4 regions of the Streptomyces sp. NPDC020362 genome follow, and region 4 is predicted to be linked to each of the others. Evidence: riboswitches for the same ligand, from Rfam matches in the RefSeq annotation. Region 4 holds a riboswitch; each other region holds the start of a gene.

Region 1 (7,349 bases), on a different contig from region 4:
GCCCTCCAGGACCTCGATCTCGTCCCGGCGACGGATGTAGTCCTCGTGCGCGGCCCGGTAGGCGGCGGCCAGCTCGGGATCGCTCTGCAGCCGCTCGGTCATCTCCTTCATGACGCCGTTCGCCTCCAGCGTGCCGATCGCGGACGCCGCGCGCGGGCACGTCAGGTAGTACGTCGTCGGGAAGGGCGTGCCGTCCGGCAGCCGCGGGGCCGTCTCCACGACGTCCGGCTGCCCGCACGGGCACCGGTGCGCGATCGCCCTCAGCCCGCGCGGCGGACGCCCGAGCTGCTGCTTGAAGGCCTCGACGTCCGCGTCGGTCGGCTCGGTACGCGGAGTGGGCGGCGGAGGCGTTTCCATGACTGTCTTCAGCTGTCTTTCTGTCGGTTCACTGGTCGGAGGCGTCGGACTTGTCGACGCCGTCCCAGACGTTCGCGTACCAGGGCCGGTGGGCGGCCCCGAGGCCGGCGCGGGACTGCTTGGCCGCGCCCGGGTCGATCACGGTGTACCCGGTCTCACCGGGCATCACATAGTGCAGCCGGCGCCGGATCTGCTGCTCGGCATAGGCGTCGTCCTGCCAGCGCGCCTTGAGGTCGCGCAGCTGCTCGACGCGCTCGCGGGCCTGCCGCTGCTGCCGTTGGACGTCGGCGATCTCGGCGCGCTGGGAGACGTACTGGCGCATGGGATAGGCGAGGGCGACGATCAGCGTGCACAGCACCAGCGCGAGCAGGGCGGCCCGGCCGGTGAGCCGGGAGCGGCGGGCCTGTCGCTTGGTCTGGGAGCGGTAGACCCGGGCCGCGGTCTGCTCGCCGAGCAGCCTGAGCCTGGTCGCGGTGGAGAACCGGTCCCGGCCGGTCATGACAGCTCACCTCGCATCATCGCTCCGGCCACCCGCTATCGGCCGGGGGTCCGGGGGGTGCCCCCGGGACAGCACAGCACGGCCATCTTCCCCGCCTCCCGTCAACACGCGCGTACGTCCCCGACACGGTACGGGACCGGGTACGGGGACGTACGTACGACTGGCTGGGACTTGGCCCGGGAGGGGTCAGCCCTTGAAGCGCGGGAAGGCGCTGCGGCCCGCGTACACCGCGGCGTCGTCGAGGATCTCCTCGATGCGCAGCAGCTGGTTGTACTTGGCGACGCGCTCGGAGCGGGCCGGGGCGCCGGTCTTGATCTGGCCGCAGTTGGTGGCGACGGCCAGGTCGGCGATGGTGACGTCCTCGGTCTCGCCGGAGCGGTGGGACATCATGCACTTGAAGCCGTTGCGCTGGGCCAGCTCGACGGCGTCCAGGGTCTCGGTCAGCGAGCCGATCTGGTTGACCTTGACCAGCAGGGCGTTGGCGGTGCCCTCCTCGATACCGCGGGCCAGGCGCTCCGGGTTGGTGACGAAGAGGTCGTCGCCGACCAGCTGGACCTTGTCGCCGAGCTTGTCGGTGATGACCTTCCAGCCGGCCCAGTCGTCCTCGAACAGCGGGTCCTCGATGGAGACCAGCGGGTAGGCCGCCACCAGCTCCTCGTAGTACTCCGTCATCTCGGCGGCGGAGCGCTCCTTGCCCTCGAAGACGTACTTGCCCTCCTTGTAGAACTCGGAGGCGGCGACGTCGAGCGCCAGGGCGATCTGCTCGCCGGGGACGTACCCGGCCTGCTTGACGGCCTCCAGGATGAGGTCGAGGGCCTCACGGTTGGAGCCGAGGTTCGGGGCGAAGCCGCCCTCGTCGCCGAGGCCGGTGGACAGGCCCTTGGACTTCAGGACGGACTTGAGGGTGTGGTAGACCTCGGTGCCCCAGCGCAGGGCCTCGGAGAAGGACTCCGCGCCGATCGGGGCGATCATGAACTCCTGGATGTCCACGTTGGAGTCGGCGTGCGAGCCGCCGTTCAGGATGTTCATCATCGGCACCGGCAGCAGGTGCGCGTTCGGGCCGCCCAGGTAGCGGAAGAGCGGGAGGTCGCTGGCCTCGGAGGCGGCGTGGGCGACGGCGAGGGAGACGCCGAGGATGGCGTTGGCGCCGAGGGAACCCTTGTTGTCGGTGGCGTCCAGGTCGAACATGGCCTGGTCGATCAGGCGCTGCTCGGTGGCGTCGTAGCCGACCAGCTCCGGGCCGATCTGCTCGATGACGGCGAGGACGGCCTTCTCGACGCCCTTGCCCTGGTAGCGGTTCGGGTCACCGTCGCGCAGCTCGATGGCCTCGAAGGCGCCGGTGGAGGCGCCGGACGGAACGGCGGCACGACCCGTGCTGCCGTCGTCGAGGCCGACCTCGACCTCGACCGTGGGGTTGCCTCGGGAGTCCAGGATTTCCCGGGCTACGACGACGTCGATGGACGGCACGAGCATCTCCTTCATGGATGTGACGCTGGTTGTGCGGGGCGGGTGCGCCTTGCGACTAGAGCCTAACCGTCCCGGGCCCGTCGGCCACCGACCGACCGTCCCGTGGACAGGGAGACCGTACCCATTGTTCACGTCCGGAACAAAGGGGCTTCCGGATGAGGCCCGGCTGAAGAGTGGGGAAACAGGGCGGGAAAGCAGGGCGGGGAAACAAACAACCCCGCCCCGGCGCGTACGGGGGAACACGCGCCGGGGCGGGGAGCCCGTGGGGACGGGGGGATGACCCTCACGAGGCCTTCAGAGTGGGGGCGGGCCTTGTGAGAGCGCTGTGGTTCCGGTGGGAGCCAGGTGTCACTTCAGGTGCAGCTGCTGGCCCGGGTAGATGAGGTTGGCGTCCTCGACGATGTCCTTGTTCAGCTCGAACAGCTTCTTCCAGCCGCCCTTGACGCCGTGCTTCTCGGCGATGGTGCTGAGGGTGTCACCCTTGACGACCTTGTACTCGCCGTCGCCCTTCTTGACCTTCTTGCCGGTCGGGGTGGTGACGGTCTTGCTCGGGGCCGGACGCTCGGCCGAGCGGGAGGCGGCCTGCGTGTCGGTGGAGCGGGTGGTCGGCGCGGTGGTCTTCGCCGGGGCGCTCTTGGGCGCGGCGGTGGGGGCGGAGCCGCTGTAGGGGGTGCCGGACAGGCCCGTGCCGCACACCGGCCAGGCGCCCTTGCCCTGGGCGGCGAGGACCTTCTCGGCGACGGTGATCTGCTGCGCCTTGGTGGCCTGGTTGGCCTGCGCGGCGTAGGCGGTGCCGCCGTACGCGGCCCAGGTGGAGGCGGAGAACTGCAGGCCGCCGTAGTAGCCGTTACCGGTGTTGATGGCCCAGTTGCCGCCGGACTCGCACTGGGCGACCGCGTCCCACTCGGAGCCGGTGGCGGCGGAGGCGTTGCCGGCCGCCATCAGCGGGGCGGCGACGACGGCACCGGTGACACCGGCGAGCGCGATGGCCCGGGTGGCCTTGGACGGACGACGGTGCTTGCCCTTGCCGGAAAACAGCATGGATCGATCCCCTCACCGACGCCTGCGAGGTGAGCTGTCGGGTTCGGGCCGGTTGAGTTGCCCGGCCGCACCTCCTGGGGAGGCGCGGCTTCACCCCTAGCCGGATCCAGCCTCAACTGCTGGCCCCGGCACTTACCTTGGGTCCCCCGCTCCTGCCTACGGCGCATGACGCGACGACTGTTCCCGGGCAACCGCTGGCAGGACTCGGCGTTGCGAGTGCCGGGGCTCGTGGTGACGAGCGGCCTTGACCGTAGACATGCGCCCGGCGGAATTTCAAAGACGATCAGGGCTTCTGAGACTCATCCCACACTTTCGCCAAAACGGACATTCGGCGTGAAGCGGGGCGTCAACTCCCGCTACTTTCCACCCTTTTCCGCACCGATATTCAGGGTCTGACCGGGGGTGATGTCGTTCGGGTCGGCGCCGACGACCTTCTTGTTCCCGGCGTACAGGGCGCGCCATCCGCCGTCGACGTCAAGGGAGTCGGCGATGGAGACGAGGGTGTCGCCGTCGCGGACGGTGTAGGTGCTCGCGTCGCGGGAGGCATGGCGGCCGGGCGAGGCGGCGTTCTGGCCGTTTGCCGCGCTTTCGTCCGCACTCCCGCCGCGGTGACGCCCGCCGCTGCTGAGCGAGCCGGTGTCGACGAGGCTCCAAGAGCCGTCACTCTGGGCGGAATTGTCCGAGTCTTCCGTGGTGGGGTCCGCGGTGGGCGACTCGTTTTCCTGCCGGCCCCCGGAGCCCGGCGAGGAGGATTTGTCGGACTTGGGGGTTTCATCGGCCTTGTCGGAGCGATGAGAACCGGTGTGCTTACTCGCGCTCGGTGACGGCTTGGCGGCCACATCCGAGGAGGAGTCGGACGAAGACGACGAGTCCGACAGGCCGGATGAGTCGGATGTATCGGTGGAGTCGGACGAGTCCTTGTGCCCGGAGGAGTGACCGGAACCCTGCGAGTCCGAGCCCTGCGCATCGGAGCCCTGCGCGTCCGAGCCCTGCGCGTCGGAGTCACCGAGGCCCGTGTCGACGTCCACGGAGCCGGAGTTCGAGGTCAGGCCGGAGAGCAGGGCGCAGGTGGCCCAGGGGGTGGTGCCCTGGTCGGCGAGGATCTTCTCGGCGACGGCGATCTGCTGCGAACGGCTGGCCTGGTCGGCGCTGTAGGCGTACTCCGAGCCGCCGTATTTGTTCCAGTCGTCCTGGGATATCTGCAGGCCGCCGTAGTACCCGTTGCCGGTGTCCGCGCTCCAGGAACCCCCGCTCTCGCACTGGGCCACCTTGTCCCATGTGGTGCCGTCGGCCGCGTTGGCGCTCGCGGCACCGAGGAGCGGGATGGCGATGGCGGAGCCGGTCACTCCGGCCGCGACGAGGAGAGCCGGAGCCTGACGGGGGCGACGGTGACGACCGTTCCCGGTGAGCATGCGGAAGCCTTTCGTGCGACAACGGGGCCGGCGTGACGGGTGAAGCGGGGTGTCACGCTGATGGGTGAACGTATCGGCAGACGATCACTTGTCACAAGTTAATGCCGCGCAGATCACGTGAAGATCACAGAATTGAGGTCTGCCGTACGCGCCCGGGCGGGTGTGCTCACGGCACGGGCGTGAACTCCACGGGCAGCGTGCGCAGGCCGCGCATGATGAGTCCGCCGCGCCAGCGCAGCTCGGCCGGATCGGCCGCGAGCCGCAGGTCGGGCAGACGGGTGAGGAGGGTGGCGAGGGCGGCCTGGCCTTCCAGCCGGGCGAGGGGAGCGCCGAGGCAGTAGTGGATGCCGTGGCCGTACCCGAGGTGCTGGTTGTCCCGGCGGGACAGGTCCAGCACATCCGGATCGGCGAACCGCTCGGGGTCGCGGTCTGCGGCGGCGAGGACGACGAGCACCGGGTCCCCGGCGGCGATGTCCTGGCCGCCGACGGTGAGCGGCCGGGTGCCGAACCGCCAGGTGGCCAGCTCCACGGGTCCGTCGTACCGCAGGAGTTCCTCGACACCGGTCTCCAGGAGGTCCCTCTCCCCGGCGGCCAGGGACGTCTGCAGCCGACGCCGCTGCTCGGGGTGGGTGAGCAGGGCGTAGGTGCCGTTGCCGATGAGGTTGACGGTCGTCTCGAAGCCGGCGAAGAGAAGGATGAAGGCCATGGCGGCGGCCTCGTTCTCGGTGAGGTGCTCGCCGTGGTCGGAGGCCCGGATGAGCCCGGAGATCAGGTCCTCGCCGGGCGCGGGCTCGGCGGGCAGCGCCTCGCGCTTGCGGTGGATGAGGTCGGCGAGATAGCCGCGCATCTTCTTCACGGACCGCGCGACCCCGCCCCTCGGCCCTCCCCCGTGCCGGATCATCATGCCCGCCCAGTCCCGGAAGTCGTCCTGGTCCTCGCGCGGGACGCCGAGCATGTCGCAGATGGCGTAGATGGGCAGGGGGAAGGCGAACTCGTGGATGAGGTCGGCGGAGCCCGTCGCGGCGAACCCGTCGATGAGGCGGTCGGTCAGCTCCTGCACCCGGGGCGCGAACTCGGCGACACGGCGGGGCGTGAACGCCTTGCTGACCAGGCGGCGCAGGCGGGTGTGGTCCGGCGGGTCGATGTTGAGCAGGTGCGTCATCAGCTCGGCCTTGCGCTCACCGGGGATGCCGGTCTTCCCCTTGGCGTGCTCGGGCTCGTCGTGGTGCGCGGGATTCTTGCTCAGCCGCTGGTCGGCAAGAGCCTGCTTGGCATCGGCGTACCGCGTGACCAGCCAGGCCTCCACCCCGCTGGGCAGCCGTGTCCGGTGCACGGGTGCGTGCTCGCGCAGCCAGGCGTAGGCGGGGTAGGGGTCGGCGGCGAACTCCCAGGTGAAGAGGTCGGGGGCCGTCGGGGGGTGGGGCTGGTCCATCACTCCTTGACCGTATCCGGCTTTTCGCCGGAGTCCGCTTCGCTCCTCCCGCCCGCTTCGGGCGCTCCTTCCGTCGCCCGGATCGCATCCCGGTACGCCCGCGCCACTGCCCGCAGGGCCGCCTCCGGATCCACTCCCTGTGCCTCGGCCCGTACCGCGAGCGCCAGCAGCTCGTAGCCGATGCCTTCGCCCTGGGGCAGGGGCACGTCCAGCTCCGCGGTTCGGGCACGGGAGGCGAGCTTGGCGGCGAGGGCGAGGCCGGGCTGGCCGAGGGGAACGCCCTCGGTCACCGAAGTGCGCTGCTTCTCCTCGGCCTTGGTGCGCAGCCAGTGCTCCTTGACGTCCTCCGGGGTCTCGGCCTTCTCGTCGCCGAAGACGTGCGGGTGGCGGTGGATGAGTTTGGCGACGATGCCGCCGGCCACGTCGTCGACGGAGAACGGCGCGTCCGGGTCCTCCTCGGCGATGCGGGAGTGGAAGACGACCTGGAGCAGGACGTCGCCCAGCTCCTCCCGCAGTTCCTCGCGGTCGCCGGCCTCGATCGCCTCGACCAGCTCGTACGCCTCCTCGATGCCGTACTTCGCCAGTCCCTGGTGGGTCTGGCGGGACGACCAGGGGCATTCGACGCGGATGCGGTCCATGACCTGGACGAGGTCGAGGAGGCGGGCGCCGGGCAGGTCGTAGGAGGCGGGGAGCAGCTCCAGGTCGGGCATGTGGACGCGGCCGCTGCCGGCCAGGCGGGCCAGGCCGTCGGTGAGGGCGGGCTCTCCCTCGCCCGTGGCCACGACCACCACCGTCCGTCCGCCGGCGCAGGTGTCGACCAGCTCCTGGGCGGTGGGGGACGCCTCCGCCACGGATATCCCGGCCTCGCGCAGATACGGCAGCTGCGGATGCGCGCCGTCCGCGCACAGCACGGCGTCGGCGGTGCGCAGCGCCTGCCAGGCGGGCCAGGACAGCAGGCCGGGCGCGACGCGGTGGCTCGTGGTGAGCAGGACGATGCGGCCGGGGGCGGCTTCGGGGCTGGTTTCGTTCACGCTCCGAACGTAACTCACGGCGCGGAGGCGGGGGCTCGGTTGTCCACAGGGCCGGGCAGGTCCTGTGATCGTATGACCGATGGTCCGGCCCGGCTCGGCTCAGCCCGGCT
Region 2 (7,349 bases), on a different contig from region 4:
CATCAGCGTGTTGAACCGCTTGACCGCGTTGGTGGAGCGTGCGGCCATGCCGTAGGCCTCGTCCACGCGCTTCAGGGCCTGCGGGAAGCTGATCTTCTCGCGCTGGGAGAGGGCGTCGATCATCGCCTCCGCGCGCTCGCCGATGCCGCGCTTGGGGACGTTGAGGATGCGGCGCAGCGGCACCGAGTCCTCGGGGTTGGCGAGGACGCGCAGGTAGGCCAGGACGTCCCGGACCTCCTTGCGCTCGTAGAAGCGGACGCCGCCGACGACCTTGTAGGGCAGGCCTACTCGGATGAAGACCTCTTCGAAGACACGGGACTGTGCGTTGGTGCGGTAGAAGACGGCGACGTCACCGGACTTGGCCTCGCCCGCGTCCGTGAGGCGGTCTATCTCGTCGGCGACGAACTGGGCCTCGTCGTGCTCGGTGTCGGCGACGTAGCCGGTGATCCGGGCGCCCTGGCCGGCGTTGGTCCACAGGTTCTTCGGGCGGCGGGACTCGTTGCGCTCGATGACCGCGTTTGCGGCGGACAGGATGGTCTGCGTGGAGCGGTAGTTCTGCTCCAGCAGGATCGTCGTCGCGTTCGGGTAGTCCTCCTCGAACTGGAGGATGTTGCGGATCGTCGCGCCCCGGAAGGCGTAGATCGACTGGTCCGCGTCACCCACCACGCACAGTTCGGCGGGCGGGAGGTCGTACGCGTTCGGGGGGACGTTCTCGTCGTGGGCACCCGTGCCGACCAGCTCACGCACCAGCGCGTACTGGGCGTGGTTGGTGTCCTGGTACTCGTCGACCAGGACGTGCCGGAAGCGGCGGCGGTAGTGCTCGGCGACGTCCGGGAAGGCGCGCAGCAGGTTGACCGTCGTCATGATCAGGTCGTCGAAGTCGAGCGCGTTGGCCTCGCGCAGCCGCGACTGGTAGAGCGCGTAGGCCTGGGCGAGGGTCTTCTCGAAGCCGTCGTTCGCCTGGGCGGCGAAGTCCTCCTCGTCGATCAGCTCGTTCTTGAGGTTGCTGATCTTGGCGCTGAAGGACTTGGGCGGGAAGCGCTTGGGGTCCAGGTCCAGGTCACGGCAGACCAGGGCCATCAGGCGCTTGCTGTCGGCGGCGTCGTAGATGGAGAAACTCGACGTGAAGCCGAGCTTCTTCGATTCGCGCCTGAGGATCCGCACGCAGGCGCTGTGGAAGGTCATGACCCACATCGCGTGCGCACGCGGGCCGACGAGCTGCTCGACGCGCTCCTTCATCTCGCCCGCGGCCTTGTTGGTGAAGGTGATCGCGAGGATCTGGCCCGGGTGCACGCTCCGCTCGGCGAGCAGATGGGCGATGCGGTGGGTGAGCACGCGGGTCTTGCCGGAGCCGGCGCCGGCGACGATGAGCAGCGGGGAGCCGGCGTGGACGACCGCGGCGCGCTGGTTCTCGTTCAGCCCCTCCAGGAGCGCCGCCGCGTCGATCGCGGGGCGCGGGGCGCCGTCGCGGTAGTAGGCGTCCCGGTCCGGTGGTACGTCGAACTTCCCGCCGAACAGATCGTCCGGAAGCGGCTCCGGAGCGTGATCGTCCTCGGGCGGCGGCGGGGGTTCCTCCTCGCGCCCGCGGGAGGGCTGGAGGTCCGCCAGGAAGCTGTCGTCAAAGAGGCTGCTCATCGCTCTCCGAGTCTAGGGCGCCGCACCGACAACCGGTCGCAGTCCCCGGAACACGGCTCCCGCGGGCGCCCGCTATCGGACACGGCCCCGGGGAGTCGATCACCGTCCCGATCCGTGCCGATCGGCCCTCACGCTGCGAAAGCACCTTGTCACGCCTGTATGAAAACGGCCTCAGGTCACGGAAATGTATCGGACATATGACTCACCAACCTTCACAAGAGTCACACGAGTTGGCTAGGTTGCCGTCAGGCCGCACGACCCCCTTCCGGCGAACGTCGCCGAGCGCTGCGGCCTCCGCCGAGTCCGGTGCGCCTTCACGCGGCCACTGGAGCCGGGGACCCACCGATCCTGGGGTGAATCGGCCGACTCCCGCCCGGGACGAAGCCGTAGGGCAACCCTTCCGAACCACCCGCCCGAACCCGACAGCTAACCCGGTAGGCGGCACATTGGAAGGAGTCGCCTCCCTTGGCGTCGCACCGCAAGCCGCGCCCCGGCACAACCCTCGGACCGGGCGTTCGCACGCCCGACCTCGCCACCGCCGCCATCACCTCCGTGGCCGTCCTGCCCCAGACGGCCGAGGCCGCCCCCGCTCCGGACGGCCGGCCGAGCCTGGCCGAGATCGAGAAGAAGGTCGACGAGTTCTACCGCCGGGCCGACTCGGCGGCCGAGGAGCAGCCGGCGGGCAGGCAGCGGGGGCGGGTGGACGCCCCGGCCGAGGAGAGCGCCCGGCGCCCGGGCCGGCTCTCCAAGGCTCGTGAGGAGCTGGGGTCGTTCGCCGTCGCCCCCGACACGACCGCCCTCCTCGCGGAGTATCCGCAGGACCACTTCGCCCCGGACCGGGTGATGAAGCGGCTGGCCTCGCGTGTGAAGGACGCCGCCGGGCGGGGGCGGACCACCGCGGGCCCCGAGGCGCCGACACAGGCTCCGACAGCGACGGCGGCAGCGGCGCCGTACGACGTGAAGACGGCCAAGGCGGCCGTTCAGAAGAAGCTCGTCACCGCGCGTGAACTGCTGTCACGGCTCACGGCCGAGGAGCGCGCACGGCCTGCCGCAGCCGAACAGTGGCCCCGGGAGGAGACCGCCGGGCAGGCGGCCGAGCCACTGCGGCAGGGGGTGCCGGCACGACAGGCGGCCGGGCCCGTGCGGCACACGGCCGAGCCGGTGCGGCACATGGCCGAGCCCGTGCGGCACACGGCCGAGCCCGTGCGGCAGCGGGCAGCGGCACGGCAGGAGACCGGCTCGGCGTCCACCGGACTCACCGACTGGCCGACCACCGAGACCACCAGCTCGCCGACCACCGGTCCCAACGACTCTGCGCCCACCGGCCCCACCGGCTGGCCGACCACCGAGACCGTCGACTCGGCGTCCGCCGGTCCCACTGACTCGGCGTCTGCCAGTCACGCCGACTCGGCGTCCGCCGATCCCACCTGCGCGGCATCCACCGACCCCACCGACTCGTACGCCACCCGGGCCGAAAAGGCGGTCGCCTTCGCCCGCGCCCAGGTCGGCAAGCCGTACGTGTCCGGTGCCAGCGGCCCCGGCTCCTACGACTGCTCCGGACTGACCCAGGCCGCCTGGAGGGCAGCCGGTGTCGCCCTCCCGCGCGCCGGCCACGACCAGGCCCGTGCGGGCACCCAGGTGCCCCTCGCCGACGCCCGGCCCGGTGACCTGCTCTTCTTCCACGGCAACAGCAGCCATGTCGGCCTCTGCACCGGCGACGGCATGTTGATCCACGCTCCGACGCCCGGCGGGTGCATCCGCGAGGAACCCGTCTACCAGTGGGGCGAACCGATCGTCCACAGCGTGGTGCGGCCCGTCTGACCGGATCCTTTTCCTGACCCATTCTTCCCCGTCCCGTGCTCTTTTCGAGCCCCACGCGCGCGTGCCCTCCTCCCGCGGGCTGCCCGGATACCTAGCATCGGGCGCATGGCCGGCATCTCAGCTCTGCGCGCGTGGTGGGCGGAGCGTCCGCCGGCGGCGGGCGCCGCCGTCATGGCGACCGGCATCGTGTCGGTGAGCCTGTATCTGACGGGCACCGAGACGCTTTCCCTGGTCTTCCTGTGGCTGGCCTGTCTCGCCTGGGTGGCGTTCGCCGCGAACTTCGTCGTTCGGCTGCTGGGGCAACGGGAGCGGTGGGCCGCCGAGGCCCGGAGCCCGGGCGCGCTCACCGCCGTCGCCGCCACGACGGTGCTCGGCACCCGGATCTCGGCGTTCGGCTGGCAGCGGCTCGCGGGGGCGTCGCTGGCCCTGGCGGCGCTGCTCTGGCCGGTGCTGCTCGTTCTCGTCGTACGGCACTGGAAGTCGCGCATGCCGGGAGCGGTGTTCCTGTGCTGTGTGGCCACACAGGGGCTCGCGGTGCTGGCGGCGACCCTGGCAGCGGCCACGACGACGGCATGGCTCGCGCGCGCCGCGATGGTGCTGTTCTGGCTGGGCCTGGTGCTCTACGGGATCGCCCTGCCGCACTTCGACCTGCGGCAGGTCCTCGAAGGGCCCGGGGACCAGTGGATCGCGGGCGGGGCACTCGCCATCTCGGCACTGGCCGGGGCGAAGCTGCTGTCCGCCGACAGCGCGCGCCTGTATCTGTGGAACGACGACGACCGCGGTGTGCTGCGTGACGCGACGGTCGTGCTGCTCGCGCTGGACCTGGCCTGGTACCTGGTGCTGCTGGCCGCCGAGGTGGCCCGGCCGCGGCTGGGCTACGACACGCGGCGGTGGGCGACGGTGTTCCCGTTGGGAATGACGGCGGCGGCCACGCTGTCGGTCGTGGCCGCCGTCGGAGGCGCATGGCTGAGGGAGCCGGGGCGGGTGCTGGTGTGGGTGGCGGTGGCGGCGTGGCTCGTGGTCGCGGCCGGTGCCGCGCTCGCGGCCCGCCCCGGGTTCAGCCGAGCGGGCTGAGCGTCACGTCCACAGCACGGCGATGAAGATGTTCGCCATGGTCAGCAGGCCGACCAGCCCGAAGAGGCGCTTGTCGACCTTCTCCTCGTCGCGCTGCACGTAGACCAGCCCGAGGATCACGATCAGCAGGGCCAGCTTCACGCCGATCTTGATGGCGTTGACGTGGTGGTCGTCGGCCTGGTTGAGGCCGACCAGGGCCACACCGGTGACCAGCATGGTGAGCGCGCCGTGCAGCATCCCGGGGACGAAGCGGGCCGTGCCCTGGCCCATCGCCTTCATCTGGGTGAGGAAACCGCCGAGCAGTGCCGCGATACCGATGATGTGCAGGCCGACGAAGAGATGGATGAGTACGTCCATGAGCCCGGAGCCTAATGAGGGGCCCCGAAGGCTCCGGTCACCGGGCCCCCACAGGCATGCGTCGGTCTTGCATATATGCGCCCCATAGCACCCCGCGGCTCCGGCATGTTTCACATTCCGCACATCGGTCACCACGCTGCGTGAAGGCGACGACTCCAGGCGGACAGTTCTGTCACATACCGTCACGATGCGATCCGTCACAGCCAGTTCCGTACAGTGCGTTACCTGGCTGTCACAGTCCGGCCTACCGTCCTCCTCCAGGTGACCGGCTCCCCACCGCCGCCCGTGCCAGGGCGGCACTCGGTCACCACCCCCGAGAAAGATCCGGCGGCGGCCCGCTCCCCCTGTACGGGCCGCCGCCGGACGCATCGACGCTCGGTCGCAGAAGCCCTACGGAAGGACGTGACGGTCCAGGTGGCAGCGCACCGCAAGCCCCGACAGCGCTCGCTCGGCGGCAACACCGTCCGCACGGCCGTCACCCTCGCCCTCGCGGGCGCAGCCAGTGCGACGGCCTTCGACGGAACGGGACACGCCGAGCCGCAGCTGACGCCGGCCCAGGTGAAGACCAAGGTGGACAAGCTGTACCAGGAGGCGGAGGCCGCCACCGAGAAGTACGACGGGGCGAAGGAGAAGGCGGACACGGCCCAGCGGCGCCTGAACTCGCTGCGGGACGAGACCGCCCGCAAACAGGAAGGCCTCAACGCGGCCCGGAACGCACTGGGTTCGTACGCGACGGCACAGTACCGCCAAGGAGGGTTCGATCCTGCATGGCAGCTCGCGCTGTCCAGCGACCCGGACCGCTACCTGGACGGGGCCGCGCTCGCCGAGCGGGCCGGTGAGCGGCAGGCCGGGGCGGTGGCCCGGGTGCGCGAACAGCTGCGGGAGATCGAGCAGTTGCGCGGCGCCGCCCGCATCGAGGTGACGTCGCTGCGGGCGCGGCAGGTGGAGCTGCGGCGGCAGAAGCGGACCATCACCGCGAAGCTGACGGAGGCGCGCAGGCTGCTGGCGCGGCTCACTCGGCCGCAGCGGGCCCAGGTCACCGGCGACGGCAGCGCACAGGGCCGCGCCTCGCGGTCGGCCTCGGACGCCCGGGCGGCCCTGGAGCACGCCGGGTCCGTCGCCGCCCCCGACGCCCGGGCGGCGGCGGCTGTCGCCTACGCCTATCAGAAGCTCGGCAGCCCCTACGTCTGGGGCGCGACCGGTCCGAACGCCTTCGACTGCTCGGGCCTGGCGCAGGCGGCCTACCACTCCGCCGGCATCTCCCTGCCGCGCACCACCTACGCCCAGATCAACGCGGGCCGACGCGTCTCCCGCTCGGAACTCCAGCCCGGCGACCTGGTGTTCTTCTACTCCGGCATCAGCCATGTCGGCATCTACGTCGGCAACGGCCAGATGATCCACGCCCCGAACCCGTCGGCACCGGTCCGTCTCGCCCCCGTCGACCTGATGCCGTTCGCCGGGGCCACCCGGGTGGCGTGAGAGCGGCCGCCGGAACCGGATCAGACCAGGCGGCGGGCCGTCGCCCAGCGGGTCAGCTCATGGCGGTTGGAGAGCTGGAGCTTGCGCAGGACCGCCGAGACATGGGACTCGACCGTCTTCACCGAGATGAACAGCTGCTTGGCGATCTCCTTGTAGGCGTAGCCACGGGCGATCAGCCGCAGCACCTCGCGCTCGCGCTGGGTCAGGCGGTCCAGGTCCTCGTCGACCGGTGGGGCGTCGGTGGACGCGAAGGCGTCCAGGACGAACCCGGCCAGGCGCGGGGAGAAGACGGCGTCGCCCTCCTGCACGCGGAAGATCGAGTCGACCAGGTCGGTGCCGGTGATGGTCTTGGTGACATAGCCACGGGCGCCGCCGCGGATGACACCGATCACGTCCTCGGCCGCGTCCGACACGGACAGTGCGAGGAAGCGGACGGGTCGCTCGGCGTCCGCCATCAACGCCGCGCACCGGCGCAGCACTTCGCCCCCGCCGCCGCCCGGCAGATGCACGTCGAGGAGGACCACCTCGGGCCGGGTCGCGGTGATGACCGTGACCGCCTGGTCGACGTCCGCGGCCTCGCCGACCACCTCGACACCGGTCTGGGCGGTCTGCCCGATCTCGGCTTGGACTCCGGTGCGGAACATGCGGTGGTCGTCGACGAGCACCACGCGCACATGGCGCCCGCCCGGGCCGCCGGCCGCAGGTCCGGCCCCGGCCGCCTCCGCCGCTCCCGTCGTACCGCTCGCCTCGGTCGCGTCGCTCATGACGTCTTCTCCGCCCTCTCCATCTCCAGCTCGACCTCCGTACCGCCGCCCGGCACGGTCCGCAGCCGGGCCGTGCCGCCGTTGCGCTCCATGCGGCCGATGATCGATTCTCTAACGCCCATACGGTCGTCGGGTATCGAGTCGAGGTCGAATCCCGGACCGCGGTCACGGACGGACACGAAGACCGTCGTTCCGTCGACCTCGGCATAGACCTGGACG
Region 3 (7,349 bases), on a different contig from region 4:
GAGCGGTATCGGCGTCCTCGACCAGCAGCCAGCCGCCGGGCCGTAGCGCTGCCGCCATCGTGGCCAACGCCCGAGCCCGGTCGGGTACATGGACCAGCACGAGCCGGGCGTGCACCAGATCGAACGTCCCCGGCTCCGGGGGCGGGTCAGCGGCGACGTCGTGCTGGCGCACCTCGTACCCGTCGCCTGTCTTCAGCCACGACGGGTCGATGTCCGTGGCCAGCACGTGCCCGGTCGGACCGACGGCCGCCGCGAGCGCCTCCGGGATACCGGGGCCACCGGCCCCCACTTCCCAGCAGCGCGAGCCAGCCCTGACCCCCAGTCGATCGAAGTGCCCGCGCGTCACACCGTCGAACAGCTCGGCCAGCCAAACGAATCGCTCGCCCGCCTCGGCGCGCGCGTTGTCCAGCAGGTACCCGCGGGCGGGAGCGGACTCTCCACCGAGCGCGGTAGTCCCGTCTAGCGGATCCGGTCGGCCACCGACGTGCGGCGGGCGGGGCGAGGAGGTCATCACTACATGGTCAACCTCCCCGGGCCACCAGCGCCACGACGACGGGAGGGGGATATCTCACACAGCCAGCGAACCCCGTACGTCCTACAGCACGGTTCTGCACCGTGACGCGCCGGAAGGGGTACATGTATTCGGCCCCCACAGCCAGCGCACCACGCGCGGGACAGCGCGCTGAGCGGACTGTCGGCTACGGCCGGTTCGGCCTCGTACCGGATGCCATCGATCACGACGTAAAGTCGGGGCCGGCGGATCCAGCAGATGCGCGTCCCCGTTCATCACGGGTGGTACCTCTTCTCCAGTTCGGGATCCGGGGCTGTCCGGCACTGTCCTACTCCCAGGGCTTCCCACCCGACAGACACTCATGAACCGGACACCATACGACTACGCCGAAGCCCTGGTCCCTGGGGTCGTAGACACGCGGCGGTGGCGGCGGCCGCGTCACCCGGGCGGACTGGAGAACCCTGCCGTAACCGGTGGCGCGGTGTCGTCGGATCAGCTTCCCGGTGGCAGGTGCGTCTTGTGCCGCTCGATTTCCTGACCGGCTTCCGGTGCGTCGAAGGAGAAGCTGTACCCGGTGAAGTCGGCAACCGGGACGTATCCGATGCGCCGGTAGAGGGCGTTGCTGGTCGGGTTGGCCGGGTTCGTGAACAGGACGACGTCCGTCGCGCCCGCGGTGAGCGCGGCTCTGGTCACCTCGACCGTCACGGCGCCCGCGTAGCCGCGCCCCCGGAGGTGGGCCGGGGTGTAGACGGGGTCCACCCGGATCATGCCGCCCACCATCGACGTCGAGCCTGCCATGGAGACGGGAGCACCGTCCGGGGTCTCCCAGAACGTGAAGTGTTTGTCGGCGAAGCGTGAGTCGGCCCAGGAGTCGGTGTCCAGGGTGGGGGGTTCTCCGACCGCAGCGGCGAACTCGTTGCACCAGCCGATGAGTTGCTGGTGATCCTGTGCGTCCAGGACGCGGCCCCGGCCGTCCGGGCGCGGCTCGGGTGGGGCGAGTGTGCCGAGGCGGTGGAGACGGCCCCACCACATGGCGACCGACGCTGCGCCTGTGTGCCGCTGCCATGCCTCGGCGAAAGCGGTGGCGGTGTCATGGTCCGCGGTGACGCCGGAGAGGGAGTGGCCGAGATCGGCCAGGCGGGCGGCGAGGGTGTCGGCCTGCTCGGGAGAAAGGGTGGTGAGGGTCAGTCGGTGGGACGGAGGGCGGTAGAAGATGGCGCGGACCTCGCCCTCCGACTCCAGTCGGCCGAATACGGTGGCCTCGGCGCCGAATGCGTCCGCCCCGCGTGTGCGCAGTTTCTCGGTCAGCGTCAGCGGCGTGGTGTGCAGGGCGGGGCGCGAACGCAGGAAGTCTCCGGCTCGGGCGAGAAAGTCGTCGACGTGGTCGGTGAGGTGCCAGTCATCCGGGCGCATGCTTCATGTTCCCTGATGTACCGGACTCGGGGGAAGCGCTTGCCCGGTGATGAGCCGCCGCCACGACGGGTGCAACGTCTGCCAGCATTCTGCGGCTGGGTGAAACGCAGCCTCCAGAACACGTCGCGCGCCGGTCGCGACCTGTAGGTCGGCGGGCTCACCGTGATCATCATGGGCAGGCCGAGCGTGTCCGCCGTGAAGGCATGCAGCCGTCCCTGCGGGACCAGATGCCCCTCCAGGGCCGGCTCGCCTTGGCCGAGGGCGCCTTCGAGCCGGTCGGCCGCCGCGCGGACCCGACCGATCTGCCGGCGGTCGGTCTCGCGCTCGTCGTCGGTGAACTGCCGCGCACGCAGCTGCGGAACGCGCGCCGGCGGATCATTCATCACGTCGGCGTGTCCGGGCCTTTGGCCGCCACTGGCCGTCAGGCCGGGCGGACCACGCTGTGGATGATCGAGTCGCCGCCGTAGTAGATGGATTCCTCACGGACGTAGGCACCGGGCTTCGGGGCGTGGATCATCATGCCGTTGCCGATGTATATGCCGACGTGGCTGATGTCGTCGTAGAAGAAGATGAGGTCGCCGGGCTGGGCGTCGGTGAGGGACACCGTTGTACCAACGTTCACCTGGTCGTAGGTGGTGCGCGGCAGGGAGACACCGGCGGCCTTCCAGGCGGCCTGGGTGAGGCCGGAGCAGTCGTAGGAGCCGGGCCCGGTCGCACCCCAGACGTACGGCTTGCCGATCTGCGCGCGGGCGAAGGTGAGCACCTTCGCGGCCTTGGCGGCGTACGTGGAGCCCGACGAGGCGGTGGAGGTGCCCGAACCCGAGGAGGAGCCGGAACCCGACGACGAGCCGGATCCGGAGGACGAGCCCGAAGCCGAGCCAGAACTCGAGGTCGAGCCCGAAGACGCACTCTGCTTCGCCGCCTGCGCGGCCGCCGCCTGCTTCTTGGCGAGCTCCGCCGCCTTCCGCGCCGCCTCCTCCTGCTTCTGCTTCTCGATCGCCGCGAGGCGCGCCTTCTCCTCCACAGTCAGCTTGGACAGCAATTCACGCGCCGTGGACAGCTTCTCCTGGACGGTGGACTTGGTCGTCTTGAGGTCGTTCTGCGACTGAGTCAGCGTTTTGAGGCTCTTGACGGCCTTCTGCCGCGCCTTCATGGTCGCGGACTGCTCGGTGACGTAGTCGTCGACCGCGCCCTTCTGCCGCGAGGTCAGCCGGCTCATCAGATGTGTCTGGTCGAAGTAGTCCTGCGGGGAGTCCGCGAGCAGGAAGGTCGCGGTGTCGGGGGTGGCGGCCCCGGTCCGGTACTGGGCCGCGGCGAACATACCCAGTTCCTCACGCGCCTTGTTGAGCTTGGCCGTGCGCTTGGCCACGTCGTCGAGCAGGGTGTCGACGTGTTTGCGCTCCGTCGCGGACTTCTCCTTGGCGGCGTCGTACCTCTCGGTCGCCGACTCGGCCTGGCGGTACAGGTCGTCGACCTTCTTCTGGACCTCTTCGAGGCTCGGCCTGCCGTCGGCGGAGGGGGTGGCATCGGCGGTCTGGGACAGCAGGGCCACGGAGGTGAGAGCGGCCGTGGCCAGGACGGGGGTGCGTATGCCGGCTACGCGCGTACCCGTGGGGCGCGACTTGCGGTGCGACGCCAAGGGAGGCGACTCCTTCCATGTTCCGCCTACCGAGTTAGCTGTCGGGTTCGGGCGGGTGGTTCGGAAGGGTTGCCCTACGACCCTTGCCCCCGGAAGGGAGCTGGGCCGATTCACCCCAAGGTCGGTGGGTCCCCGGCTCCGGCTGCCGTGCGGGCGCGCCGGACTCGGCGGAGGCCGCACGGCCCGGCGACGTTCGCCGGTGGGGGTCGGGCGGCCTGACGGGAACGCTAGCCAACTCATGTGGCCCCTGTGAAGGCTGGTGGGTGATATGCCCGATACATTTTCGTGACCTTTGCTCGGTGGGGTCGTTGGGTGCAGTCAATCCGCCTTGATATGACATGAGGCGTCCGGAATTGCAACGCTCACACATGTCTCCTCGCGCCCGGGTGAGGGGTGCGTCGCGACTCGGCCGGACGATTGCGAACCGTAATCCGACCCCGCGGGCCGGCCGCGTTCCGCCTCGTCGGCCTGAGCCGCGTCCGACCGGAGTGGATGGTGATCACCTTGCCTGGCCGCGCCGAACGAAGTCACGGTCGTCTGCCGCCTCGTGAGGACAGCAGCACAAGGCCCGGAATTCCGTCCTGCCCGGCGTTCTCTCCACATGTCCAACGGCTGTGCGCTGACGTTCAGTTCCCCGTAGGAATGTGACGTTTCGCCCAGCCCGCCGCCCTGTCGCCGAACGCCACGACCGCCCCATACTCCAGGGCCTGACGAACCGACGGACAAGGGAGCACAGTGAGCGCAGCGGCGGCAGCAGGGACCTGGAAGCTCGGGGACGTAGAGGTGAATCGCGTCGGCTACGGCGCAATGCGGCTGACGGGCAACGGCATGATGGGGAACTCCGACGGCACGCCGATCGACCGCAAAGTCGCCGTTGACCTCCTGCACAGCGCGTTCGAGCAGGGTGTCAACCATATCGACACGGCCGCCTTCTACTTCTCGCCGCTACGGTCCGCAAATGAACTCATCAACCGCGCCCTCTCGTCCTGGTACGGCGACGTGGTCGTGGTGACCAAGGTGGGCCCAGCGCGCGACCCCTCCGGCGAGTGGCTCACCATGGCCCGCCCCGACCAGCTGCGCGGCCAGGTCGAGGAGAACCTGCGCCAGCTCGGCCGGGACCACCTGGACGTGGTGAACCTACGCCGCAACGGCCCCGCTACGGCCTCGATCGCCGAGCACTTCGGCGCCCTCGCCGAGCTGCGCCAGGCTGGCCTGATCCGGCACCTCGGGCTCTCCAACATCCGCCCGGAGCACGTGGCCGAAGCCCTGACGATCGCGCCCGTGGTCTGCGTGCAGAACTCCTACGGCCTGGACTGGCGCCGGGCCGACGCGAGCGGGCTGATGGACCTGTGCCGGGAGCAGGGCATCGCCTTCGTCCCGTACTTCGCCATCTCCGGCCTGCGGCGCGAGGCAGCCGCACCCCGGGAGCACGACGCGCGCGTCCACTCCGTCGCCCGCGCCCACCATGCGACGCCGGCCCAGGTACGGCTCGCCTGGACCCTCCACCGCGGTCCGCATGTGCTGGCCATTCCCGGCACCACGAACCCGGCACACCTCGCAGAAAACATCGCCGCCGCAACCCTGCGCCTGACCGACGAGGAGTTGGCCGTCCTCAACAAGCCCGCCGAGGACGCCGCCTGAGCCCCGGCCAGCGGCGATCGGTGAAACTCCCCGTCCCCTGCCAAAAACCGAACCTTGCCGCCGCAGCGGGCACCACTCAAGCGGCTGATCCTTGTCCTCGACGTGCGCGCTCCGGCAGCGCAGAGGCACCCGCATGATCACCCTCCCGGCCGGTGCCCGGTGGCCCTGCCCACTCCTTCAACTGGCGGTTGCGGGAACCGCGTTCAGGGGCCGTCGGGCTCGAGGTTGTTCACGCTGAGCAGGTTGCCGCCGACCGGCAGGCCGACCGACTTGCGCAGCTCCCCGATGGCCGGATCACGGACGGAGACGGTCAGGGTGTAGGCCGGCTGACCGGTGATGGTGTTCGAGGAGTCGATCGGTGCCTGAAGCCGCTTCATCACGGCGCTGCCGTCGTAGCCGGGACACAGGACCTGTACCGGCAGTGAGACCTCGGCGCTGCCGCCGCCGTTCAGGTAGATCTGTGTCTTGTCCTCGGCGTCGGCTTTCACGGCGGGATTCCAGGTGACAGGGAGGCCGTGCGCCCCGCCGACCAGTCCGTGCGGGCCTTCGATCTCCACCGCGACTCCCTCGGCGCCCAGGGTCCGGGGCACCTTGAGCGATCCCTTCGGGCCCGGCGCCAGGAGAAGCCCGATGGTGAGACGGCCGGGGGTGCGCGGGTTGAGCCGCTCATAGCCGTAGGAGCCGAGGGCGAGCTGCGGACCGCGTTGCGGGCCGGTGGGCTGCGGCGCGGGTGAGGAGGCGGCTGCGGGGAGTGGGAAGTGGTGGTATCCCTTGGCCCCGCACCGGTCCCCGTCCGAGACTCCGCCCCCCGGCAGTGCGACGGACTTCGCCGGGCCGGACGTGGGCGGCCCGCCCCATGAGAGCAGATTCTGCTCGTAGGCGCCCACGAGCACGACGGCCGCCGCGGCCATCCATGGGATCACCGCGCGCGCCCTGTCGCCGAACGGACGCCCCTTCGGCTTCCGGGGCTGCTGCTCCGCCGCGGACATGTCCCGGAGCCTTTGCTCCACCATCCTCGCCCGCGCCGACGGCTCCTTCGGTGCGGCGGCGCCATCGCCTTCGGCGGTGTCCCGCAGGAACGCCGCCCACTGCTCGTCGGATATGGAGGAGTGCTCCTCCGATCCCCCGTCGGGTTCTTCGGCGGGCGGGACGGTGCTCACGGGCGAACCCCTCACTGGGACGGGGGCTGCGGCCCCTTGGGTCTAGGTAATGATGCCGTACGCCTCTGACACGCCCCCGGGGGGTGCGGAGCGACGAGGAAGCCCGTACGAGCGATGTCGTACGGGCCTGTTCACGGCGTCCGGTTCGGCCGGTGAGCGCCCGTTCGCAGGCCTGGAGGACGGGCCTTCGGGCCGGTTCCCCGTTCACGGTCGACGCCTGTGTCACGCCCGGGAGGCGGATCGCTCGCACCGACCGCTTCGGGTTCCGGGGGTGAGGGTTCCGCGACCGACGGCATGGGAGGCCGCGGCAGCACGCGCGGGCAGGATGGCAGGATGACGGCATGGTGACGCATCAGCTATGGGCAGGGGTTCACCGTGACCTGCTCGCCGCCAAGGAGTCGGTGTACGACCCGAACGGTTTCACGTGCACAGTGCCGGTGCCCGAACCGGAGAGCGCCGAGTACGCGGCATGCGCGTTCCTGCTCGACGGCCGCGCGGTCCGGTTCCGCGTGGCGAAGACCACCCCGACGAAGGTGGGCCAGTTCGTCACCGTGTGGCAGCGGTCCGGGGAAGGGCCGATCCGGCCCTTCGACGCCGACGACGGGGTGGACCTGTTCGTCGTCAGCAGTCGCGACGACAGCGGCTTCGGGCAGTTCGTGTTCCCGCGCGAGGTGTTGTGCGAGCGTGACATCGTCTCCCGCAACGGCTCCGGCGGAAAGCGCGGATTCCGCGTCTATCCGCCGTGGGTTACCACGACCAACCGGCAGGCCCGCAGCACGCAGGCATGGCAGGTGAACTACTTCTTCCACCTCGGTCAGGACGGGCTTGCCGACGTGCAGCGCGCCCAGTCCCTCTACCACCCGTAGGCGCCCGCTCCGGTCACGCCCCGTCCGGCTCCCGGGCGAACTCGGTGCCCCAGTCCGGCTGCCGCGCGAACCGATGCCCCGTCCGACTACGGCTCGAACATCTCGCCCCCGTCCGGCTG
Region 4 (7,349 bases):
CAGTGCCACGAACGCGTCCTCCAGGGAGGCCCGTTCGAGCGTGAAGCCCCGGACCCGGACGCCCGCCGTGACCAGTGCCGCGTTCACCTCGGCGAGGTCGTGTACGGGCGGCTCGCCACTCACCCGCTCGCCGTCCACGGTGACGTCCGCGACGCCCTGTTCCTTCAGTGTCCGGGCCGCCTCGCCCGGGTCCGGTGTGATCACCACCAGCCGGCCGCGCGCGCCGGCCGCCAGGTCCGCCACCGCGCCCTGCGTGACGAGCCGGCCCTGCGCCATCACCGCCGCGTGCGTGCACACCTGCTCGATCTCGTCGAGGAGGTGGGAGGAGAGGAAGACGGTCGTGCCGTCGGAGGCCAACTCGCGGATCAGGGCGCGTATTTCGCGCATGCCCTGCGGGTCGAGGCCGTTGGTCGGCTCGTCCAGGACGAGCAGGCTGCGGGGCTGGAGCAGGGCGGCGGCCAGGCCCAGGCGCTGCTTCATTCCGAGGGAGTACGCCCTGGCCTTCTTGCCCGCGGCCGCGGCGAGGCCCACCCGGTCCAGGGCGGCTGCGACGCGGGCGCGCCGGGTGCGCGGGTCGGCGGTCGGGTCGGCGGCGTCGTAGCGCAGCAGGTTGTCCCGGCCGGAGAGGAAGCCGTACAGGGCCGGGCCCTCGATCAGTGCGCCGACCTGCGGGAGGACGGCGCGGGTGGCCCGGGGCATGGGGCGGCCCAGCACCCGGGCCGTGCCCGAGGTCGGCTCGATCAGGCCCATCAGCATGCGGATGGTGGTGGTCTTGCCGGAGCCGTTCGGGCCGAGGAAGCCGAAGACGCTGCCCGCCGGGACGGTCAGATCGAGGCCGTCGACGGCGAGTTGTCCGCCGCGGTAGCGCTTGGTGAGGCCGAGCGTGGCGATGACGGGCCCCCGCTCGTCCTGTGCGCCCCGCTCCGCCGCGCCCCCCGAGTCCCGCTCCGTGGCGGACGGTTCGTCCATCGGTCCCTCGATTCGTCGTGTCCCGGGAGCGCACCCGGGGCCTGCGAAAAGCCACCCGGGCTCCCCGCAGGCCCCGGGAGGGTCACTTCCCTTCGTTCGCCGCCTTCACCAGGGCGTCCTTGGTGACCGCGCCGGCGTACACCTTGCCGTCGTCGGTGATCAGGGCGTTGACCAGACGGGTGGAGAAGACCGTGCCCTTGCCGAACTTGCCGGAGACCTGGTCGCCCAGCGAGCCGAGGAAGCCGCCGAAGGCACCGCCCTCGGAACCGGACGGCAGGGCGCCGCCCTTGGCGCCGGTGTCGAAGGTGGCGATGGACGTCCAGCCCTTGCCGAGCACGGTGGCACGGTCCATGCCCTTGGCGAAGCCCTCGCCGGACTTCGGGGCGTGCTCCGGCGCCTTGGACTTCTGCTTCTCCTCGGTGACCTTCGCGCCCTTGGGCGGGGTGAAGTCGAAGGCGGAGGCGGCCGGCTTGGCGAAGGAGACCTGGGTGAAGCCCGCGTCCAGCACGGCGGCGCCGCCGCTCCTCGGCGTCAGCGTGAACTTCAGCGGCTGGCCCGTCTTCGCGTCCACGGCGATGCTGATCGCGCCGACCGTGGTGCCGGACTGCTTGGGCTTGATCAGCAGCTTGTAGGCGTCGCGTCCGGCGACCTGGACGGTGCCGTCGACCGTCACGGACGTGGTGTCGTCGACCGACTTCAGAGCCTCGTCGGCGAAGTCCTTGGGCGTGGCCGGCGGCTCGGCCCGGTGCTTCCTGCCGGAGTCGGCGGCGGTGCCGTGGTAGACCTCGTTGCTCTTGCTGTCGTAGCCCCACACGTTCTTGCCGTTGTGGATGATGCTGTACTCGGCGCCGCTCTCCAGCAGCGAGAGCTTCTGCCGGTCGGGGCCGTCGGCGGCCACGCGCAGGGTGTGCGTGCCGGAGACCAGCTCGGTGAGCTTGGCCTTGGGGTCCGCGGAGGAGCCGTCGCCGCCGCGCTGGGCCGCCCCCGAGGCCAGGCTGCTCTCCAGGCCGCCGAGGTTCGGCAGGCCGAGGTCGGTGGTGACCTTCACCGTGCCGGACAGCTGCTGCACGTCCGACTTGGCGATCTTCTCGATGAGCTGCTGTGCGGTGATCTTCGGCAGGTCGGGGTCACCGGAGGCGGCGAGCGCCGGGACCAGCCCGATCGTGGCCGCCGCCACCCCCACCACCGCGACCGGGACCGCGTACCGGGCGGCCTTGCGGCGTCCGGCGCGCAGGTCCTCGTCCTGCGCGATGCCCGCTGCGTCGTCGGATTCGTACGGTGCCATCTGTGCCTTACCTCCGTCGTCGGCGGCGGCTGTCCTCACGCTGGTCCACCTGAGCCGCCATTCTCACCCGAATCGGTGAGGAGTGGTGATTTCCGTGGTCTCCATCTGACCAAATCGGCCGCGCGGAAGCGTCAGACCTCGGAGCCAACTCCGTGTACGCCTGCGGTATGACACATGAGGGCGGCGTCTCCCCCGACCCGTAGGGGTCGTGCGGGAGACGCCGCCCTCGCGCTCGTTGCGGGCATGCCGCCCCGGGTCAGCCGGCCCGGTGCACCACCGCGTCGCACAGCTCGGTCAGCGCAGCCTTGGCGTCGCACTCCGGCAGCGGGGCCAGGGCGGCCCGCGCCTCCTCCGCGTACCGGACGGTGTCCCGGCGGGCCTGCTCCAGGGCGGGGTGCGCGCGCAGGGCGGTGAGCGCCTCGGCGAGCCGGGCGTCGTCGCTGAGGTCGGAGTCCAGCAGCTCGCACAGCGCGAGGTCCTCGGGCAGGCCGAGGCGGGCGGCCCGCTCGCGCAGCCGGAGCACGGGCAGCGTCGGGATGCCCTCGCGCAGGTCGGTTCCCGGGGTCTTGCCGGACTCGCGCGAGTCGGAGGCGATGTCCAGGACGTCGTCCGCGAGCTGGAAGGCGACCCCGAGCCGTTCGCCGTACTGGGTGAGCACGTCGACGACCGTCTCGTCGGCGCCGGACATCATCGCGCCGAACCGGCACGAGACCGCCACCAGCGATCCCGTCTTGCCGCCGAGCACGTCCAGGTAGTGCTCGACCGGATCGCGGCCGTCCGAGGGACCCGCGGTCTCCAGGATCTGCCCGGTGACCAGCCTCTCGAACGCGAGGGCCTGCACCCGTACCGCCTCGGGGCCGAGGTCGGCGAGGATCTGGGAGGCGCGGGCGAAGAGGAAGTCGCCGGTGAGGACCGCGACGGAATTGCCCCAGCGCGTGTTGGCGCTGTCCACGCCGCGCCGCACGGCCGCCTCGTCCATGACGTCGTCGTGGTACAGCGTGGCCAGGTGGGTCAGCTCCACGACGACGGCCGACGGTACGACGCCGGGCGCGTACGGGTCGCCGAACTGCGCGGCAAGCATCACGAGCAGCGGCCGGAACCGCTTCCCACCGGCTCGTACGAGGTGCTGCGCGGCCTCCGTGATGAACGGGACCTCACTCTTGGTGGCTTCGAGCAAGCCTTCCTCGACAGCCGCCAATCCGGCCTGGACATCGGCTTCCAGAGCCTGGTCCCGCACGCTCAGCCCGAACGGCCCGACGACGGTCACGAGGGGTCTCCTGTCTGCTGGTGTCTGCTGGCGGTTACGCGGTTTGTCGATAGGTCGCTGCCATCACTCAAGTCAGCGTATCCGGTCCTGTTTCGATCACCGATAGCGCCCACCGGTCCAGGCCGGGCGCTATCGGATCACGGCCGCTATGTTCTTGATCATCTGATAACGACGGACATCTATTGACTTAACAGCAACTGGTCCGATTTGTCGCGAACCGGGCCGTGGGCGAATTACTCCTTTTGCGTCATGCGCAGCAAATCCCTCTAATCCCGCATGTCTGATTTGGTACACTTTGCCATTTCGTGAGTTGGGTCACGCGGGCAGGTATATCCAGCCATCCGGCACAACCCCCTTCCGCCCTTGCCCCGCAAGGCCAGTTGAGGATTGGCAACAGCAAAGGATCAAGTTGCCCATACGGGACAGACCAAGGTCAACTGGCACGTTGGGTGAATCCGGTACTTGTTCCGGACATGTGCTCTCGCATAGCTTCCCGGCACGTCAGGCGGACGCCGAATCCTGCCGCGTCTGACACCACCCATCGACGAACTCATTCGTACGGCAGGAGCGGGGGACCCAGGTAAGCCGCCGGACCGGCCGGCACATGCGCAGATGCACATGTCGTCACCGGAACGGCTAGGGGTGAAGCCGTGCCTTCCAGGAGGCACGGCCGGGCACTCCCCGGGCCCGAACCCGACAGCTCACCTCGCAGGCGACGGAGAGGGACAACGCCATGCCTGCTGCCGCTCAGCGCCTCCGCAACCGCACCAACCGCCTCGTCCGCACGCTCGCCGTGGCCGGCACCGGTGCCGCCGTACTCGCCCTTCCCGTCATCGGCGCGACCAGCGCGTCCGCCGCCACCCCCGCGGCCACCACGCCCTCCACCACACTCGCCGGGTACCCGAACAACCTCGACGGCTGGATCCGCGAATCGCTCGCGATCATGGCCGAGAAGCACATCCCGGGCACCTACAACGGCATCTACCGCAACATCATCCGCGAGTCCTCGGGCAACCCGAACGCCATCAACCTGTGGGACTCCAACGCCGCCAAGGGCATACCGTCGAAGGGCCTGCTCCAGGTCATCGACCCGACGTTCAACGCGTACCACGTGGCCGGCACGTCCTTCGACATCTACGACCCGGTCGCGAACATCACGGCCGCCTGCAACTACGCGGCCGCGCGCTACGGGTCGATGGACAACGTCAACGGCGCCTACTGACGAACGCCCGCGGCGGGGCCCCTGCTGTTATCCCGGTCAGTCGGTCGGGAACAGTCTTTCGAGGACGACGGCGATGCCGTCGTCCTCGTTCGACAGGGTGACCTCGTCGGCGGCGGCCTTGAGCTCCGGGTGGGCGTTGGCCATGGCGACGCCGTGCGCCGCCCAGTCGAACATCGGGATGTCGTTGGGCATGTCGCCGAAGGCGAGGGCCCGCCCGGCGGGGATCTCGAGGTGGTCGGCGGCCAGCGCCAGCCCCGTCGCCTTGGTGACACCGCACGGCTGGAGTTCCACGGTCCCCGGCCCCGACATCGTGACCGTCGCCAGCGAACCCACCGCCGAGCGCGCGACCGCCGCCAACTCGTCGTCGGACAGTGTGTGATGGCGCAACAGCACCTTGCTGATGGGCTCGCACCACAGGTCGTCGCGGCGGCCGACCCGCACGGCCGGCAGGGTCGGGTGCGGCATCAGATACCCCGGCTCGATCAGCGTGAGCCCGTCCACGCCGTCCTGGTCGACGGCGGCGTAGACCTGCCCCACCTCGGCCTCGATCTTGCCGAGCGCGGTCTCGGCCAGTTCCCGGTCCAGGCGCACCGACCACAGCAGGCGGTCGGCTCCGGCGTCGTAGACCTGCGCGCCCTGCCCGCACACCGCGAGCCCCGTGCACCCGAGGTCCTCCAGCAGGGGCCTCACCCGCGGGGCCGGGCGGCCCGTCACCACCAGATGCCGGGCACCGGCCCGCACCGCCCTCGCGAGTGCGGCGAGCGACCGGTCGGAGACGGTGTCGTCACCGCGCAGCAGTGTCCCGTCCAGGTCCGTGGCGATCAGTGCGTATGCGGGGGGTGCGGCCATGATCAGAGAATACGGACAGTGCGCCCCACCGACTCACCCTGATGTTCCCGCACTTGTCTGCTTCTCACCCCCAAGTGGTGCCCGCGGGCTCCTTGATGGTGGTGTTGATGCGGTTGAACATGTTGGTGAGCGAGATGGTGAGGATCAGCGCCGAGAGCTGCTTCTCGTCGAAGTGGTCGGCGACTTCGTCCCACAGCGCGTCCGGCACCGGCTCCTCGCAGCGGTCGGCGAGCCGTGTGACCCGCTCGGACAGCTGCAGCGCCGCGCGCTCGGCCTCGGTGAAGAAGGGCGCCTCGCGCCAGGCGCCGACGGCCGCGATCCGCTCCTCGCTCGCACCGGCCTTGCGCAGGTTGACCGTGTGACCGTGCGCACAGGCGCTGCATCCGTTGATCTGGCTGGCCCGCAGCCCGACGATCTCAGCCAGCTCCTCGGGCAGTCCGCCCTCGCCGACCGCCTGGAAGATCGTGCCGATGCCCTTCAGCGCGGCCGGGAGGACGTACGCCGGGTTCGTCATCCGTGCCTGCATGGTGCTGCCCCCTGAGTGTCAGTGGTGCTCGCTAGGTTGTGTTCACTGCACTGACGGAACGGGGGCGGACGTCGTGACCGATCGGCACGGAGATTTTTCGGCGCATCTTCTGGAGGCTTCGACCGGTGTCCTGGAGCGCTTCCCCGAGGAGCTGAAACCGGAGATCTACGCCCTCTCCTTCCGCATCTGGCGGGTGGACGACGACGAGCGCCGCCCGTACGTGGCCATCGGCTACAACACCGAGACCCAGTACGAGCAGGAGAAGCGCCACGGAGACCCCGGCGAGGCCCGCTGGAACTACGCGTGCTGGCTCCTGGACGGCTTCGAGATGCTCGGGAACGTCCCCGAGGACCCGGCCGGCGCCCGGCTGTACGCCGCGGAGGCCGAGGATCTCGGGCTGTGGTTCGAGGAGGACGACGACAGCGACGGCGATCAGGCCATTCGGCGCGAACTGCTCGGTGAGCACTTCGCGGGTGCCTGCATCGAGCTGGCCCGCCGGCTGCACGCGGAGGGCCGGATCGAGAAGGTCCTCGGCCGTCCGCTGCCCGTCGTGATCTTCGACATGTACTGCCCGGGCTGGGAGGTGGAGGCCACCGAGGCCGCCAACCCGCCCGAGCTGATCGCGGAGTTCCTCCGGTGGCAGCGGGCGGGATGGGAGGCGTAGGGCTGCTTCCGGGCCTCAGGGGTGTGCCGCCGCCAGATGCCCGGCCAGGCGCGGCGAGGCGAACTCCGTGCCGCAGACGAAGCGCATCACCGGGCCGTAGGAGGACGCCGCCGGGAGTCCGGTGAAGTACAGGCCGGGGACCGAGGAGACGTAACCGGCGCCGAGCCTGGGGGCGCCCCGGCTCACCGCGAGGCGGGTGCGCAGTTCGTGGCCGAGGAAGTCCATCGCGGCGATGCTCACGCGGTAGCCGGTGGCCGCGATGACGTGGTCGGCGGGCAGCTGATCGGTGTGTCCGCCGTGCGTGCGCACGGTGAGGACCGGGGTGCCGTCCGGGGCGTCGGCGCCGAGCACCCGCTCGACGTCCTGGACCTGGACCTTGTCCTCGAAGCGGTCGCGCAGCCACCAGGCGCCGAGCGGGCCGAGGACCCGGCGGACCAGGTAGTGGCGGGTCCGGGCGGGCAGGAAGCGGTACGGGTGCGGGTAGTGGCTGAGCGCCCACAGGGACCAGGCACGGCCGAAGGGGGACTCGGGGCGGAGCCTGGGCTGGTCCCAGGGCGGAGCCCCGAA

Evidence for each region. A riboswitch is a leader RNA that binds a small molecule or an ion and turns the genes downstream of it on or off. The one in region 4 is predicted to bind cyclic di-AMP.
Region 1: linked by a shared signal. The riboswitch ahead of AB0H32_RS08220 (transglycosylase family protein) and the one ahead of AB0H32_RS05940 (transglycosylase SLT domain-containing protein) in region 4 are both predicted to bind cyclic di-AMP.
Region 2: linked by a shared signal. The riboswitch ahead of AB0H32_RS34375 (NlpC/P60 family protein) and the one ahead of AB0H32_RS05940 (transglycosylase SLT domain-containing protein) in region 4 are both predicted to bind cyclic di-AMP.
Region 3: linked by a shared signal. The riboswitch ahead of AB0H32_RS27210 (NlpC/P60 family protein) and the one ahead of AB0H32_RS05940 (transglycosylase SLT domain-containing protein) in region 4 are both predicted to bind cyclic di-AMP.

The regions. Positions count from the first base shown of each region.
Region 1 is NZ_JBFAET010000012.1:83,056-90,404, reverse strand. It holds partial or broken gene AB0H32_RS08235 (DUF501 domain-containing protein) at 1-357, opposite strand, end outside; gene AB0H32_RS08230 (septum formation initiator family protein) at 386-856, opposite strand; gene eno (phosphopyruvate hydratase) at 1,043-2,329, opposite strand; gene AB0H32_RS08220 (transglycosylase family protein) at 2,672-3,364, opposite strand; cyclic di-AMP (ydaO/yuaA leader) riboswitch at 3,369-3,538, opposite strand; gene AB0H32_RS08215 (transglycosylase family protein) at 3,721-4,776, opposite strand; gene AB0H32_RS08210 (cytochrome P450) at 4,943-6,208, opposite strand; gene AB0H32_RS08205 (nucleoside triphosphate pyrophosphohydrolase) at 6,208-7,239, opposite strand.
Region 2 is NZ_JBFAET010000143.1:989-8,337, forward strand. It holds gene pcrA (DNA helicase PcrA) at 1-1,635, opposite strand, end outside; cyclic di-AMP (ydaO/yuaA leader) riboswitch at 1,921-2,093, shown strand; gene AB0H32_RS34375 (NlpC/P60 family protein) at 2,101-3,456, shown strand; gene AB0H32_RS34380 (tellurite resistance/C4-dicarboxylate transporter family protein) at 3,562-4,530, shown strand; gene AB0H32_RS34385 (hypothetical protein) at 4,534-4,887, opposite strand; gene AB0H32_RS34390 (NlpC/P60 family protein) at 5,302-6,366, shown strand; gene AB0H32_RS34395 (response regulator transcription factor) at 6,387-7,130, opposite strand; gene AB0H32_RS34400 (PspC domain-containing protein) at 7,127-7,349, opposite strand, start outside.
Region 3 is NZ_JBFAET010000087.1:24,528-31,876, forward strand. It holds gene AB0H32_RS27195 (methyltransferase domain-containing protein) at 1-511, opposite strand, end outside; gene AB0H32_RS27200 (GNAT family N-acetyltransferase) at 1,004-1,924, opposite strand; gene AB0H32_RS27205 (DUF6192 family protein) at 1,822-2,307, opposite strand; gene AB0H32_RS27210 (NlpC/P60 family protein) at 2,346-3,563, opposite strand; cyclic di-AMP (ydaO/yuaA leader) riboswitch at 3,572-3,743, opposite strand; gene AB0H32_RS27215 (oxidoreductase) at 4,299-5,204, shown strand; gene AB0H32_RS27220 (hypothetical protein) at 5,408-6,364, opposite strand; gene AB0H32_RS27225 (MepB family protein) at 6,706-7,230, shown strand.
Region 4 is NZ_JBFAET010000008.1:58,996-66,344, reverse strand. It holds gene AB0H32_RS05955 (ABC transporter ATP-binding protein) at 1-969, opposite strand, end outside; gene AB0H32_RS05950 (DUF2092 domain-containing protein) at 1,052-2,254, opposite strand; gene AB0H32_RS05945 (polyprenyl synthetase family protein) at 2,511-3,521, opposite strand; cyclic di-AMP (ydaO/yuaA leader) riboswitch at 4,054-4,251, shown strand; gene AB0H32_RS05940 (transglycosylase SLT domain-containing protein) at 4,255-4,743, shown strand; gene AB0H32_RS05935 (HAD family hydrolase) at 4,780-5,592, opposite strand; gene AB0H32_RS05930 (carboxymuconolactone decarboxylase family protein) at 5,657-6,118, opposite strand; gene AB0H32_RS05925 (hypothetical protein) at 6,192-6,782, shown strand; gene AB0H32_RS05920 (FAD-dependent oxidoreductase) at 6,798-7,349, opposite strand, start outside.